4 regions of the Pseudomonas sp. A125 genome follow, and region 2 is predicted to be linked to each of the others. Evidence: predicted binding sites of a transcription regulator. Region 2 holds the regulator's gene; each other region holds the start of a gene.
What was found. The regulator sigma-54, encoded in region 2, starts transcription at its own class of promoters, with help from an activator protein. The targets are predictions, from matches to a motif close to ANTGGCATNNANNTTGCTNT.
Positions count from the first base shown of each region.

Region 1: the regulator sigma-54 is predicted to act here: its motif matches at 2,061-2,080, upstream of ACZRN6_RS04705 (circularly permuted type 2 ATP-grasp protein).
Region 3: the regulator sigma-54 is predicted to act here: its motif matches at 3,024-3,043, upstream of glnA (glutamate--ammonia ligase).
Region 4: the regulator sigma-54 is predicted to act here: its motif matches at 2,054-2,073, upstream of flgB (flagellar basal body rod protein FlgB).

Region 1 covers NZ_JBUZVP010000002.1:348,806-352,871, forward strand. Annotated here, with positions in the region: gene ACZRN6_RS04685 (YkgJ family cysteine cluster protein) at 1-140, shown strand, start outside; gene ACZRN6_RS04690 (START domain-containing protein) at 185-790, shown strand; gene ACZRN6_RS04695 (hypothetical protein) at 871-1,131, shown strand; gene ACZRN6_RS04700 (ribonuclease E inhibitor RraB) at 1,346-1,687, shown strand; gene ACZRN6_RS04705 (circularly permuted type 2 ATP-grasp protein) at 2,113-3,522, shown strand; gene ACZRN6_RS04710 (alpha-E domain-containing protein) at 3,526-4,066, shown strand, end outside.
Region 2 covers NZ_JBUZVP010000034.1:26,526-30,591, forward strand. Annotated here, with positions in the region: gene lptC (LPS export ABC transporter periplasmic protein LptC) at 1-161, shown strand, start outside; gene lptA (lipopolysaccharide transport periplasmic protein LptA) at 148-720, shown strand; gene lptB (LPS export ABC transporter ATP-binding protein) at 720-1,445, shown strand; gene ACZRN6_RS31190 (RNA polymerase factor sigma-54) at 1,630-3,123, shown strand; gene hpf (ribosome hibernation-promoting factor, HPF/YfiA family) at 3,199-3,504, shown strand; gene ptsN (PTS IIA-like nitrogen regulatory protein PtsN) at 3,517-3,981, shown strand; gene rapZ (RNase adapter RapZ) at 3,984-4,066, shown strand, end outside.
Region 3 covers NZ_JBUZVP010000004.1:180,215-184,280, reverse strand. Annotated here, with positions in the region: gene glnL (nitrogen regulation protein NR(II)) at 1-424, opposite strand, end outside; gene ACZRN6_RS07565 (chorismate mutase) at 791-1,327, opposite strand; gene glnA (glutamate--ammonia ligase) at 1,518-2,924, opposite strand; gene thiI (tRNA uracil 4-sulfurtransferase ThiI) at 3,258-4,066, shown strand, end outside.
Region 4 covers NZ_JBUZVP010000002.1:258,178-262,243, reverse strand. Annotated here, with positions in the region: gene flgE (flagellar hook protein FlgE) at 1-371, opposite strand, end outside; gene flgD (flagellar hook assembly protein FlgD) at 403-1,131, opposite strand; gene flgC (flagellar basal body rod protein FlgC) at 1,148-1,600, opposite strand; gene flgB (flagellar basal body rod protein FlgB) at 1,604-2,011, opposite strand; gene cheR (protein-glutamate O-methyltransferase CheR) at 2,244-3,071, opposite strand; gene ACZRN6_RS04230 (chemotaxis protein CheV) at 3,115-4,047, opposite strand.

The DNA.
Region 1 (4,066 bases), on a different contig from region 2:
AACAGCTGTGCCAGTTGTTTGGCCAGCCAGAGCGGCCGGCGGTGTGCAGTTCGTTCCAGGCGGATATCGAGGTCTGTGGCAACAGCCAGGCAGAAGCGATCAAGTTGATCGGTTGGTGGGAACAGATGACGGCGGCTTAGTGGGCTGTTCAAAGTACTGAACTTCAACAATAAGGAATAAGACCATGGGTTCACTGAAACGAATTGCTGTGTTGTGCGGTTTTACCGTGTTGTTCGCGGGTGCAGCACACGCTGAAGACTGGCAGACCGCCAAGGATGAAGACGGCATCAAAGTGTCGTTGAGTGAAATTGCCGGCTCCAAATACAAGGCTTATCGCGGTGTGACCACCATCAAGGCGCCGCTGGCCAAGATCCAGGCGTTGCAGGAGGACGTGGCGGGGGCCTGTTCCTGGATCCACGAATGCAAGTCGCAAAAACTGCTCAAGCAGGACGGCGACAAGAGCTGGACCTACACCCAGTTCAAGGCACCGTTCCCGGTGACCGATCGCGATTCGATCCTGGAGATCACCACCACCAAGGCCGCCGATGGCAGTGTCACTCGCAAGCTGCTGGAAGTGCCGACCTACCAGCCCGAAGTCAAAGGCTATGTGCGCGTGGCGCAGGTTGATGGTTACTGGAAGCTGGTGCCTAAAGGCGACAACCTGACCGAAGTGACCTACCAGGTGCACACCGAGCCAGGTGGCAGCGTGCCGTCGTGGCTGGCCAACAAGTTTGTGGTGGACGCACCGTTCAACACCTTGAAAGCCCTGAAAGAACACGCCGAGAAGTAAGCGCCCTTTGATCGTGTGCCTCCTGCCTTGATTGGAACGATTTGCGAGCCATCAAGGTCCAGATATGTGTAAGCCCACTCTTGGGTTTTATCGAGGAGGCACTGATGCCAAAGTGGAATGTTTCCTTCACTGACGATGATGGTCAGATAAAGGTCGTGCAGTTCGACTGTGAGCACGAGCCTACCTTGGAAGAGGCCGCGCACTTGCTTCGCAATCGTGTCGCGCCAGCTTTGAAAGAACTGGATCTCAACGACCTGGAAGGTCGTACCGAGAAGCCTACGGTCAAGAGTTTGAAAGACCTGAACAGCATTGAAATCCTCACTGTCACCAAAGACGCCTGAACATTTCCTGTACGTCCTCCATGACCCTCTGGTGGAGGTGATAGCTTCGCGCTACTCTGCAATCGAGATCAGCGAAATGAATCGCTAAGGTCTGGTCTTGTCAGCTACATGCTTGTCTCCCAGCGGCGACCTCATTGCCGTAACACCCGCGCCCTTGCAGCGCGGGCCATGGGACGCACGGAAAGTCTATCCATCAGTTTGAGGAGGACGTTTCATGAGCACAGCCTATCAAGAAGACATCAGCACCAACGTGTTGCGCCGCATGAAAGAGGGCGGCTTTGACTTCTCGCGTTTCCACCCCATCGAGTTCTACGCCATTTTCCCGGATGAGGAACGTGCGCGCCGGGCTGCGGGTCGGTTTCGTGGAGAATCGCTGAATGCCCAGGTCAGCGCGCGGGATGACGGCGCCTGGTACCTGGAACTGAGCAAAATCATGTTCGCCACCTACGACGGCATAGGAGACTTTGAGCAAGACTTTGAGGCGGTGGTCGAGCCCTTGGGCGGGATCATTGAAGGATGGGGCGTAAAACAGGAGGTGCGTGGGTTACCCATGTAGCAGGATGAACAACTTCACAGCGTATCGGCTGACCTTTGGGTCGGCCGTTTTTGTTTCTGGATCGGGAAAAATCCTGCACAAAAAAAAGCCACCCGAGCAGGGTGGCCAAAGGGAAGATCGCAAAGGAGGAGAGCGATTCGGTACAAGCGATGTTGCTCAATGGATGAAGCTGTAGGACCTGTCCTGTTCAGCTGATGGAGGTGATTATCCGCAAGGATAGCCGGGCAGTGAAATCAACTCTGACTATGCTGTTGATAGTCATGGCCTGCATTGCAATGAGGCGTCGCCCATGACAGCGGGCATTTGCTGCACCGGGACGGTGCAGTGAGGTCTGCGCTTATATCCAACTGATTGATACTTAAGTGTTTATGCCGCTGGCACGGGCCTTGCGATGGTTCTTGCGTCCGGGTGACAAGGAGTACGGCATGATCCGCACTTATTATGATGAGATGTACGACGGGGCAGGGCTGGTGCGCCCCCATTACCGCGAATTTGCCCGCTGGTTGGCCGAGACGCCCCCTGAATTGCTGGCCCAGCGCCGGCGCGAAGCCGATTTGCTGTTTCACCGGGCCGGCATCACCTTCACCCTCTATGGCGATGAGCAAGGCACCGAACGCCTGATCCCCTTTGACACGATTCCGCGCAGTATTCCGGCCAGCGAATGGCGGATTGTCGAGCGTGGCTGCATCCAACGGGTGAAGGCGCTGAACATGTTCCTCGCCGACCTGTACCACGAGCAACGCATCATCAAGGCCGGGATCATCCCTGCCGAGCAAGTGCTGGCCAACGAGCAATACCAGTTGGCGATGCAGGGCCTGGACCTGCACCGCGATATCTATTCCCACATCTCCGGCGTCGACCTCGTACGCGATGGCGACGGTACTTACTACGTCCTCGAAGACAACCTGCGCACCCCAAGCGGTGTGAGCTATATGCTCGAAGACCGCAAGATGATGATGCGCCTGTTCCCCGAACTGTTCGCCGCCCAGCGCATCGCGCCGATCGACCATTACCCCAACCTGCTGCTCGACACCCTGAAAAGCTCCAGCCCGCTGGATAACCCCAGTGTGGTGGTGCTGACCCCGGGGCGTTTCAACAGTGCGTTCTTCGAGCATGCGTTCCTGGCCCGGGAAATGGGTGTGGAACTGGTAGAAGGTGCCGATCTGTTCGTGCGTGATGACCGTGTGTTCATGCGCACCACCGATGGCCCCAAAGCGGTGGACGTGATCTACCGCCGCCTCGACGATGCGTTCCTCGACCCGCTGGCCTTCAACCCGGGCTCGATGCTCGGCGTACCGGGCCTGCTGGCGGCGTATCGCTCGGGCAATGTGGTGCTGGCGAATGCCATCGGCACCGGGGTCGCGGATGACAAGTCGGTGTACCCCTTCGTCACCGAGATGATCCGTTTTTACCTGGATGAAGAGCCGATCCTGAAGAATGTTCCTACATTCCAGTGCCGTAATCCCAGTGAACTGTCCCACGTGCTGGCCAACCTTCCGGAGTTGGTGGTGAAGGAAACCCAAGGCTCCGGTGGCTACGGCATGCTGGTCGGCCCAGCAGCTACGGCGGCAGAAATCGAAGCCTTCCGCGCACGCATCAAGGCCAAGCCCCACGCCTATATCGCACAACCCACTCTGTGCCTGTCGACCTGCCCGACCTTTGTCGAGAACGGCATCGCCCCACGGCATATCGACCTGCGTCCATTCGTGCTGCAAGGCAAGGAAACCCGCGTGGTCCCTGGCGGCCTGACCCGTGTGGCGCTGCGCGAAGGCTCGCTGGTGGTCAACTCGTCCCAGGGCGGCGGTACCAAAGACACCTGGGTGGTCGAGGATTGAAATATGTTGAGTAGAACTGCCTCGGATTTGTATTGGATGTCGCGCTACCTGGAGCGCGCGGAAAACCTCGCGCGGATGCTCGACGTCAGCTATTCGCTGTCGCTGATGCCCCAGGACGGGCGTGGCGATGGCCTGCATGAACTGGCGATGCCGTTGCTGATCACCGGCACCCTCGACGATTACCGCGAGCGCCACGGTGAGCTGCACGCCGAACGTTTGTTGCACTTCTTCGCGCTGGATGCCGCCAACCCGGCAAGCATCTACAGCTGCCTGGGTTCCGCGCGGGCCAGTGCCCATGCGGTACGTGGGCGAATTACCGCCGACATGTGGGAAAACATCAACGCCACCTGGTTGGAAATTCGCGACATTGCCCAGCAGGGCCTGAGTCGCTATGGCATGAGCCGGTTCTGTGAATGGGTCAAGGAGCGTTCCCACCTGTTCCGGGGCGCCACCTACGGCACCATCATGCGTAACGACGCGTTTCGTTTTATTCGGTTGGGCACGTTTATCGAGCGCGCCGACAACACCCTGCGCCTGCTGGATG
Region 2 (4,066 bases):
GCATGACCGTATTCCCACAGAAGCAATATGCGCAGACCGAGCAAGACGTTAGAATTGACGGCGCTGGCGGTGTATCGACTGGCAAGGGAATGAAAGCGTATTTGAAAGAAAGCAGGATACACCTGCTATCGAACGTAAGAGGACAGTATGAGGCTCGTTAAAACCCTCCCTATTTTGCTCGGCCTGGGCGCAGCACTGGGAAGCGTGAGCGCCTGGGCTCTGCCGAACGATAGCCAGCAACCGATCCATATCCAGGCCGATGACGCGCAACTGGATGACAAGAAAGGTATTGCGACCTACACCGGCGACGTGATCATCACTCAGGGCTCGATGAAAGTGACGGGTAATACCGTGACGCTGACTCGCACCCCGGCAGGCGATATCGACGTGGTCACCTCGGTTGGCAACCTGGCGTATTTCGAACAGCTGCAAAAAGTGGGCGACCCTACGCCAGTCAAAGGCTACGGCAAGACGATCCAGTACCATGCACAGCAAAATCGCATCGTACTGATCGACCAGGCCCGGGTGATCAATGACGGCAACACCACCGACGGCGAAAAAATCGTCTACGACACGGTGAAGCAGATTGCCCAGGCCGGTCGTGCCACCGGTTCCAAAATCGGCACGCCGAAGCCGCGCATCGACATGGTTATCCAGCCGAAGCCGAAACCGGCCGCAGCCCAGCCGGCGCCGAAACCCGACGCGAAGAAGGCGAATTAATGGCAACCCTGAAAGCCCAGCATCTGGCCAAGGCCTATAAAAGCCGGCAGGTCGTGCGCGACGTGAGCCTGTCGATCGACAGCGGGCAGATCGTCGGCTTGCTCGGCCCCAACGGTGCGGGCAAGACCACCTGCTTCTACATGATCGTGGGCCTGGTACAGGCCGATCAGGGCCGCGTGCTGATCGACGACCTGGACGTGAGCCACCAGCCCATGCACGGTCGCGCCCAAGCAGGCATTGGCTATCTCCCGCAGGAGGCGTCGATCTTCCGCAAACTGTCGGTTTCTGACAACATCATGGCCATCCTCGAGACCCGCAAGGAACTCGACCGCGCCGGGCGCAAGCAAGAGCTGGAAAGCCTGCTGCAGGAATTCCACATCAACCACATTCGCGACAACCTCGGCATGAGCCTGTCCGGCGGTGAGCGTCGTCGCGTGGAAATCGCCCGCGCCCTGGCCACTGCGCCGAAGTTCATCCTGCTGGACGAACCTTTCGCCGGTGTCGACCCGATCTCGGTCGGCGATATCAAGCAGATCATCCATCACCTCAAGGCCAAGGGCATCGGTGTATTGATCACCGACCACAATGTCCGCGAGACCCTCGATATCTGCGAAACCGCGTATATCGTCAACGATGGGCAACTGATTGCCGAAGGTGACTCGGCCACCATCCTGGCCAACGAACTGGTCAAGGAAGTGTATTTGGGTCACGAGTTCCGCCTGTAAACACGGTGGTATCAGGCCATTCGCCATGGAGCGCGGGAGTCAATAAAAACCTCAGTATTTTTATTGTTACCGCGCTCTAGGCAAAGCCCCCGATATCAGGCATATAATTTGCTTATGTTTGGCGCTCACGCGCCCTGTCGTGGATGGCGCATTGCGCCGGCGAATAAGGTGTTAAGCCCCTGCCATGAAACCATCGCTAGTCCTGAGAATGGGCCAGCAGCTGACGATGACACCTCAGCTGCAACAGGCCATCCGCCTGCTCCAATTGTCGACCCTGGACCTGCAACAGGAAATCCAGGAGGCCCTGGAGTCCAATCCGATGCTCGAACGCCAGGAAGAAGGCGACGACTTCGATAATGCAGACCCGCTTGCCGACAACATCGAGCAAAAACCCAACCCCGACGTACAGGAAACCTCCTACCAGGAAACCGCCCCCACGGTGGACAACCTTGAGGAAGGTGAATGGAACGAACGCATTCCCAACGAACTTCCCGTCGACACCGCCTGGGAAGACGTCTACCAGACCAGCGCCAGCAGCCTGCCCAGCAATGATGATGACGAGTGGGACTTCACTACCCGAACCTCCGCCGGCGAGAGCCTGCAGAGCCATCTGCTCTGGCAACTGAACCTGGCACCGATGTCTGACACCGATCGACTGATCGCTGTGACCCTGATCGACTGCATCAACAATCAGGGCTACCTGGACGAGTCCCTTGAGGAGATCCTCGAGGCCTTCGACCCGGAACTGGACATCGAACTGGACGAAATCGAAGCCGTCCTGCACCGCATCCAGCAGTTCGAGCCCGCCGGTATCGGCGCGCGCACCCTGAGCGAATGCCTGCTGCTGCAACTGCGCCAATTGCCAGCCAAGACCCCTTGGCTGGCCGAGGCGCAGCGCCTGGTCACCGACTACATCGACCTGCTCGGCAGCCGCGACTACAGCCAGCTGATGCGCCGCATGAAGCTCAAGGAAGATGACCTGCGCCAGATCATCGAGCTGGTGCAGAGCCTGAACCCGCGCCCTGGCTCGCAGATCGAGTCCAGCGAAGCCGAATATGTGGTGCCCGACGTGATCGTGCGCAAGGACAACGAGCGCTGGCTGGTGGAGTTGAACCAGGAATCGGTGCCGCGCCTGCGGGTCAACCCGCAATACGCAGGCTTTGTGCGCCGCGCCGACACCAGCGCCGACAACACCTTCATGCGTAACCAGTTGCAGGAAGCCCGCTGGTTCATCAAGAGCCTGCAAAGCCGCAACGAAACCCTGATGAAAGTCGCCACCCAGATCGTCGAACACCAGCGCGGTTTCCTGGAATACGGCGATGAAGCGATGAAGCCGCTGGTATTGCACGACATCGCCGAGGCGGTGGGCATGCACGAATCAACGATTTCCCGGGTAACCACACAAAAATTCATGCATACCCCACGGGGTATCTATGAGCTGAAATACTTTTTCTCCAGCCACGTCAGCACCTCCGAAGGCGGCGAATGCTCGTCCACGGCGATCCGCGCGATCATCAAAAAACTGGTTGCCGCGGAAAATCAGAAAAAGCCGTTGAGTGACAGCAAGATCGCTGGTTTACTGGAGGCACAAGGCATTCAGGTCGCCCGTCGAACCGTCGCCAAGTACCGCGAGTCCCTTGGGATCGCGCCTTCCAGCGAGCGTAAGCGTTTGATGTGACGGGCGGGCCATAGCGTTCCAGTGGCAGGCACCCCGGCCTGCCGCTTTATGCACTGGCAACGAAGGAGAAGCTGTATGCAAGTCAACATCAGTGGACACCATGTAGAAGTCACCCCTCCATTGCGCGAATACGTCGAGCAGAAGCTGAAACGACTTGAGGGTCATTTCGACAAGATCACCAATGTGCAGGTCATCATGAAGGTCGATAAGCTTCAGCAGAAAATCGAAGCGACCTTGCAGATACCCGGTGGCGAAGTGGTCGCCAATGCCGAGCATGAAGACATGTATGCATCGATCGATGCCTTGACTGACAAGCTTGACCGCCAACTTAAAAAGCATAAGGAAAAGCAGCAGAGCCTTCTTCAAGGCACCGGCCGCTAACACTCCCCACCCATGATTCGACTTGAAACCATCCTGACCCCCGGCCGTTCCCTCGTGAACGTGCCGGGCGGCAGTAAAAAGCGTGCCCTCGAACAAATTGCCAACCTGATCGGCCGCGAAGTGCCCGAGCTGGATACGCAAGCTGTGTACGAGGCTCTGATCGCCCGTGAAAAGCTCGGCTCGACCGGCTTTGGCAACGGAATCGCCATTCCTCACTGCCGCCTGCAAGGCTGTGAATCTCCAGTCAGCGCCCTGCTGCACCTGGATGCCCCAATCGATTTCGACGCCATCGATGGCGCCCCGGTCGACCTGCTGTTTGTACTGCTGGTCCCGCAAGCTGCCACCGATGCGCACCTGGAACTGCTTCGGCAGATCGCCAGCATGCTCGACCGCAAGGAAGTACGCGACAAACTGCGCAGCGCCTCCAGCAACGAGGCGCTCTATCAGGTCGTCCTGGATGAACAAAGCAGGCATTAATCATGCGTTTGATCATCGTCAGTGGCCGGTCCGGCTCAGGCAAAAGCACGGCCCTCAATGTTCTTGAGGACAACGGCTTCTATTG
Region 3 (4,066 bases), on a different contig from region 2:
GGGCGAGGCCGCGCACCAGCATCTTGCTGGTTTCCTGCTTGGACAGTTGCGCCTCTTCCTTGGTGATGCGCAGCAGGCGATCACGGGGATGCACCTCCAGCAGCAGCAAGGTGGCGCCGTGGCTCAGGATCGGTGTTACCGCGTAGTCGACGGTCAGGGTCTGGCCGGTGAGGGCGGTGAGCATCGCTTCGCGCTTGGTAAACGGGTGCGCCTGCTCCACGGCCTGGCGCAACGAGCTCAAGGCCTCGGCCGATTCGGTGAACAGTTCACTGATAAATTGCCCATGGCTGCGCTGTCCGCTGATGGCCAGCAGCATCTCCGCCGCCGGGTTCATGTACTCAAGACGAAGTTCGTCATTGAGCAGAATGGTCGCGGTGGTCAGGTTGTCGAGTAGCAGGCGGTGCAGTGCGTCGCTGATGGTCATTAGGACCTCTTTTGGAGCAAGGCGCGGGCTTGAGGCACACGCTGATACAAGGAAAATGCAAAAACCAAACCAAGGCTCCGAAAAGAAGCGTTAATGCCTTGAAATGGGGGTTTAAGGCGCGAAACTGTGGCGTTCTGCCAGCTCCGGCGGGAAGTTTCGAACCAAAATGGGCTGGGTAAGTGGGAAGGGTGCAACCTATTGCACCAATATAGTGCGGTTTTGGAAATTCTGTTCAGGAACTCGTTTCACTGAAACCTGTGGGAGCTGGCTTGCCAGCGATAGCTGACTACCAGTTGGTATTTTGGGTGCTGACACACCGCTATCGCAGGCAAGCCAGCTCCTACATTTTTGATTGGGTTCGCAGGTTTAGTTCTTGTAGACGCATAGTTCGGCGGTGGCGCGGATCATTGCTAACTGGTGCAACGTATCTCGGGATGGCTGGTGATTAGCCTGGGCCAGCCATTGTGGACATTGTGGGTTGCTGCGCTCGGGGGTGAAGTCTGCAAGCTGTTGCAGCAGGCGCTTTTGCAGCAGGTCCAGTTCAGGGCGAATTTGGCCGACCAGATCCGGGCGCGGGTCATTGGGTGCCTTGCCTTGCAGCCGCCAGTCGGACAGGTGGGCGTATTGCACCAGTTTGTTCGCTTCGATCTGGGCCGAGAAAAACTGCTCGGCCTGCGCCGGTGCCAGTTTGTAGCTCGGCGCCTGGGCAACGACGCTGGCAATCACGTCCTGCTCCCGTGCACGGTCTTCAACGGGCTTGTGGCTGTCCCATTTGCTCAGGGCCACCTGGTCGGCAATCGCCAGGCGTTCGGCGATGCTGTCGAGCAGTGGGGCGAGGGTGGGTGGTGCTGCGAATACATTGGCGCTGATGGCCAGCAAGATGAACCCAAGTTTAAATTTCAAGGCAGATTCCTCTTCTGTAGGAGCGAGCTTGCTCGCGAAGGTCGTTAACGATAACGCGTAAATATTGAAGAAATGCGGTGCCTTTGGATTTTTCGCGGGCAAGCCCGCTCCCACAGGGTTTTGCGGGGCAAAAAAAAGACCTCCCGAAGGAGGTCTTTTTCATCACGCCACGTTAAGCGGCGCTACCGGATCAGCAGCTGTAGTACAGCTCGTATTCCAGTGGGTGTACGAAGGTGCGGACCTTGATTTCTTCTTCGCTTTTCAGGGCGATGTAGGCATCGATAAAGTCGTCGCTGAACACGCCGCCTTTGGTCAGGAACGCACGGCCCTTGTCCAGCTCTTCCAGGGCTTCTTTCAGGCTGCCGCACACTTGTGGGATCTCTTTGGCCTCTTCAGGCGGCAGGTCGTACAAGTTTTTGTCGGCGGCGTCGCCTGGGTGAATCTTGTTCTGGATACCGTCCAGGCCGGCCATTACCAGGGCTGCGAAGGCCAGGTACGGGTTGGCTGCCGGATCCGGGAAGCGGGCTTCGATACGGCGAGCACGAGGGCTGGACACGTAAGGAATACGGATCGAAGCGGAACGGTTGCGAGCCGAGTAGGCCAGCATTACCGGCGCTTCGAAACCTGGGACCAGACGCTTGTAGGAGTTGGTCGACGGGTTGGTGAAGCCGTTCAGTGCCTTACCGTGCTTGATGATACCGCCGATGAAGTACAGGGCAGTGTCGGACAGGCCGGCATAACCTTCGCCAGCGAAGGTGTTCTTGCCATCTTTGGCGATGGACAGGTGAACGTGCATACCCGAACCGTTATCGCCGTACAGTGGCTTAGGCATGAAGGTAGCGGTACGGCCGTAGGCATCAGCCACGTTGTGTACGCAGTACTTCAGGGTCTGAACTTCGTCAGCCTTGGCTACCAGGGTGTTGAACTTCACACCGATTTCGTTCTGGCCGGCAGTTGCCACTTCGTGGTGGTGAACTTCGATGACCAGGCCCATCTCTTCCATGGCGTTGCACATGGAGGTACGGATTTCGTGGTCGTGGTCGAATGGCGGAACCGGGAAGTAACCACCTTTGACGCCTGGACGGTGGCCTTTGTTGCCGCCTTCGATGTCCTGGTCGGACATCCACGAACCTTGTTCAGAGAAGATCTTGAACATGGAGCCAGAGATGTCGGACTTGAACTTGACCGAATCAAAGATGAAGAACTCTGGTTCCGGACCTACGAATACGGTGTCGCCGATACCGGTCGACTTCAGGTATTCCTCGGCACGCTTGGCGATCGCACGTGGGTCACGGTCGTAGCCTTGCATGGTCGAAGGCTCGATCACGTCGCAGACGATGATCAGCGTTGGGTCTTCGGTGAACGGGTCGAGTACGGCGGTGCTGTCGTCCGGCATCAGGATCATGTCGGAAGCTTCGATGCCTTTCCAGCCAGCAATGGAGGAGCCGTCGAACATTTTGCCTTCTTCGAAGAAGGCGTCATCCAGCGCGTCGCGAGCCGGCATGGTCACGTGGTGCTGAGTGCCTTTTGTGTCCGTGAAGCGCAGATCAATCCATTTGACGTCATGATCTTTGATGAGTTGAACCGACTTCGACATAGTGTCCTCCGGGTGGCTTCGGGCTGGGGTAGTGGAGTAGCCCTTAGAATGTGGGTGATGCCGGCGCGAATACTCGACCAAGGCAACCTGCCTCACAAGAGAGCAAATTGCATGCCAGTGCCCCGACATGGGTTTTTTGCCACAAAATCGCCCCTATAAAGGTGCAATCCGCTGAAACGGAATAAATTGCGCACCGCAATGTAGCGCTTATTTTCATTTATGACCCGTTTTGGTGCGCTAAAGGTCCGTTGCATATTAACTGGTTAAACCTTGAGCGATTTCCGCTATAATCCGCGCCCCCCTTTTTCGGCTGGGCCTGCGCGCGCTGTTTTCATGAAATTAATCGTTAAAGTCTTCCCCGAGATCACCATCAAGAGCCGACCGGTACGGATGCGTTTCATCCGTCAATTGGCCAAAAACATCCGTGCCGTGCTCCGCGATCTGGACCCGGCTGTGGTGGTGAATGGTGTGTGGGACAATCTCGAGCTGGAAACCCGCCTCACAGACCCCAAGGCCTTGAAGGACATGACCGAGCGCCTGAGCTGCGTGCCGGGCATCGCGCATTTCCTGCAGGTTGACGAGTACCCGCTGGGCGACTTCGATGACATCACCGAAAAGTGCAAACAGCACTACGGCGATGTGCTGGCCGGCAAGGTTTTTTCGGTGCGTTGCAAGCGCGCCGGCAAGCATCCGTTCACCTCCATGGATGTAGAGAAATACGTTGGCAGCAAGCTGCGTCGCGAGTGCGGCGCCGCCGGAATTTCCCTGAAAGAGCCGCAAATTGAAGTGCGCATGGAAATTCGCGACCAACGGTTGTTTGTGATTCACAGCCAGCACAACAGCATCGGCGGCTACCCGCTGGGTGCACTGGAACAGACCCTGGTATTGATGTCCGGCGGTTTCGATTCCACCGTGGCGGCCTACCAGATCATGCGCCGCGGGCTGATGAGCCACTTCTGCTTCTTCAACCTGGGCGGGCGTGCACACGAATTGGGCGTGATGGAAGTCGCGCATTACATCTGGAAGAAGTACGGCAGCTCGCAACGGGTGCTGTTTGTCAGCGTACCGTTTGAGGAAGTCCTGGGAGAAATTCTCGGGAAAGTCGATAACAGTCATATGGGCGTAGTATTGAAGCGTATGAT
Region 4 (4,066 bases), on a different contig from region 2:
AGGCGCGAGGTGCCGGTGTTGTTGGTGATGTAGCCGTCCTTGTCTGCACGGAAAGCACCGTTACGGGTGTATTCCAGCGAACCGTCGCTGCCCTTCTGCACGAAGAAGCCACCGCCCTGGATCGCCATGTCCAGCGTGCCGCCGCTGTTGTTGACGTCACCCTGGGTGAACTGCTGGGACACAGCCGCCAGGTTTACGCCGTTGCCGACGCTGTTCTGGCCGGTACCCAGCTTGGAAGCCGCGTAGATATCCGAGAATTCGGCACGGGACGACTTGAAGCCGGTGGTCGCGACGTTGGCGATGTTGTTGCCGGTCACGTCCAGTTGTTTGTTGGCCGCATAGAGACCGCTAAGGCCGATATTAAAAGACATTGTTCTCTCCTTTTGCCGTATTTAGCCGGCTCTATGTACCGATAGTCTGAATTTGCGACAGCTTGATACTGCCCATGCCGCCCGCCAGGTTGAGCACCATTTCACCGCCGGTCTGGCTCAGGGTTACGCTGGTCACTGTTGCCGGCAACGAGGTGGCGAGGGCCACCGAGTCGCCTTTGTCATTCTTGGTGGCGGCATTGAAGGTGTAGGTGCCGGCAGGCGCCGTCTCACCCGCATCGGTCTTGCCGTCCCAGACAAAGCTGGAACTGCCGGCGCTCTGGGCGCCCATGTCGAGGGTGCGAACAACGTTGCCGTCCTTGTCAGTGATCTTGACGGAGACGTTGCCCGTCGCCGCTGTCACCGCCACGGAACCGGTCATGCTCTTGCTGGTATCGACCATCGCCTTGTCGGTCTGGGTGATCACCGAGCGGCCCACCAGCGATGAAGCCTGCAGCGCCTGGGAGGAGCTGAAGTTGCTGGAAATCGCATTTACCGAGTCATTCAGGTTGTTGATGCCTTCCAGACTGCTGAACTGCGCCAGTTGTGCCACGAACGCGCCATTGTCCTGGGGCGACAGCGGGTCCTGGTTTTTCAGCTGGGTCACCAGCAATTGCAGGAACGCGTCCTTGCCCATCGCCTGGTTGCCCGTCGCCGACTTGGCGGCGTCACCGACGCTGGTGTTATCTGTAGCCGTCTTGACCTTGGTGTTGAAAAGATCCTGGACCGCCGTGTTCGTCGAACTGGTATCAACAATGGCCATTATTTGGCGCCCCTTTTCACTGACCCAGGGTCAGGACTTTCTGCATCATGGTTTTGGCGGTGTTCATCATTTCCGCGTTGGTCTGGAACGAGCGGCTGGCGGAAATCATGTCTGCCATTTCCTCGACCACGTTGACGTTGGGGTAGTAAACGTACCCTTTGGCGTCGGCAGCCGGATGGTTCGGTTCGTAGCGGGCGTCGAGGTTGCTTTGGTCTTCGACCACACCGAGCACCTGTACACCTTGGCCTGCGGCATCCTGGTTCTGGAACAGCGAATCGCCGCTGCCGCTCTGGCCGCCTTGGCCGCCCTGGAACATGGTGGCGAACACCGGGTGCCGGGCGCGGTAGGTCTGGTCAATGCTCGACGACACGGTCTCGGCGTTGGCGATGTTACTGGCGACGGTGTTGAGGCGCGTGGTCTGCGCGCTCATGCCACTACCGGCAATATTAAAAACACTGGCGAGGGACATGGCTTACTCTCCACGCAGGGCAGACATCAGCCCTTTGAATTTACTGTTGAGCAGGGTGAAGCTGGCCTGGAAGTTCACCGAGTTCTCGGCGTAGGCGGATTGCTCCAGCTGGGCGTCCACGGTGTTCTGGTCGATCGACGGTTGCATCGGCGTGCGATACAGCAGCGACTCGTCACCATTACCCAGGCCTTGCGCTTCGATATGACGGCTGTTGGTCATGTTCAGGGCGAAGGTGCCGTTCTTGGTCTTGTCTTGCTGGGCGGCGAGCACGGCAGAGAAGTCCAGGTCCCGAGCCTTGTAGTTCGGGGTGTCGGCGTTGGCAATGTTGTTGGCCAGGACTTCGGCACGCTGGGCGCGGAAGCCCAGGGCTTGTTCGTGGATACCGAGCGCTTTATCGAAGCTGATGCTCATGGCGGAAACCTTTAGGCTGACCTGCTTTTCGTAACAAGGGTTTTAGCAAGGGCCATGCCAAGTTGCTTGAGCGCCGTAAATCAAGGGTTTGCGAGGACATTGCCGGCGGCAATGCCAGAAAAGCGGCAAAGGGCTTCCGCGAAACGCCAGTAAAGCGGCAATAAGGGCTTGCCGCTTTACCGCCATAAAAAAGGGAGGCCTGTGCGGGCCTCCCTTTTTGTTCATGCATTCATCACTTGGCCTGGTAAATGATCCCGGGGCTGCACTGCACCATCTGGTAATGATCCGGCAAACCGTTCAGCGCCTCGGAAGCGCCCAGGAACAGATAGCCGCCACGCTTGAGGGTGCCGTGGATGCGCAACAAGATGTCTTTCTTCACTTCTGCCGAGAAGTAGATCAACACGTTGCGGCAAAACACCATGTCGAACTTGCCGAGGCTGGCGTAGCTGTCCAGCAGGTTGAACGAGCGAAACTCAACCCGGCTCTTGATCGGTGCCTTCACCGCCCAGCGCCCGGCGCCCTTGGGATCAAAGAAGCGTTGCAGGCGCTCCTGCGACAACCCGCGCCCCAGCGCCAGGCTATCGTACTCGCCGGTCTTGCAGTTGGTGAGCATGGTGCCGGACAAGTCAGTGGCCACGATTTGCGCACCGGCCTTTAACTGGCCCAGGTTGGTCCGCTCGAACTCATCGATGGACATCGAAATCGAATACGGCTCCTGCCCCGACGAACACGCGGCCGACCAAATGCGCAAGCGCTGGCCGGGCGCAGCCTTGATCGCCTCGGGCAGCACCTTGCTCTTAAGCACTTCAAACGGATAGGTATCACGAAACCACAAGGTTTCATTGGTGGTCATGGCATCGACCACCATTTCCTTGAGCCCGCTGCGCGGTTGGCCCTGGATCCGTTGCACCAACTCCCCGAGGGACTTGATGCCTTGCTGCTCCATCAGTTTGTTGAGACGGCTGGATACCAGGTACTGCTTGTTTTCACCGAGCAATATGCCACAGGCTTTTTCCAGGAAGACCCGGAACTGTTCGAAATCCAAATTACCCGTAGACAATGATACCGCCTCTTAAATCGTGTGACCGCCAGGGAAAAAGCCCCTAGCCGTGATCTGCTGCCTTGATCCGGTCGACTACCCGGGATGCCAGGTCATCAGGGCGGAACTTGGCCAGGAAGTCATCGGCACCGACCTTCTTGACCATCGCCTGATTGAATACACCCGACAACGAAGTATGCAGGATGATATGTAGTTTTTGCATGCGTGGGTCGTTGCGTATCTCGGCCGTGAGGGTGTAGCCGTCCATTTCCGGCATCTCGATGTCGGAGATCATCATCAGGAATTCTTCTTCCGGCTTCTTGCCCTCATCCACCAGCTTGCGCAGGTAGTCCAGGGCCTGGCGCCCGTCATTGAGCGCCACCACTTCAACGCCCACCGTCTGCAGGCAACGAGACACCTGCTTGCGCGCCACCGAGGAGTCGTCCACCGTCAGCACCCGCAGCGAGATCGCCTTGTGTGCGGTTTCGGCGTCTACTACGCCGACCGAGATCGCCTCCGAGGTCGGGGCCACTTCGGCGAGGATTTTCTCTACGTCGATGATCTCCACCAACTGGTTGTCGACCCGCGTCACCGCCGTGAGGTAGTGATCGCGCCCCGTGCCCTTGGGCGGCGGATGGATCTCTTCCCAGTTCATGTTGACGATGCGTTCCACCGAGCGCACCAGGAAACCCTGGGTCTTGGTGTTGTACTCGGTGATGATCACAAACGGATTCTCACGGTCCTGCAAACCGGCCGAACCGGTTGCCATTGCCAGGTCAAGAATCGGGATCGTCGCGCCACGGATGCTGGCCACACCACACACCACCGGGCTGGACTTGGGCATTATTGTCAGCTTGGGACATTGCAGCACTTCCCGAACCTTGAAGACGTTAATCCCGTACAGCTGCTTGCCGTCCAGACGAAACAGCAGCAACTCCAGGCGATTCTGCCCTACCAGCTGTGTGCGCTGGTTTACTGAATCCATTACACCGGCCATGCCCAGACTCCTACGCTAA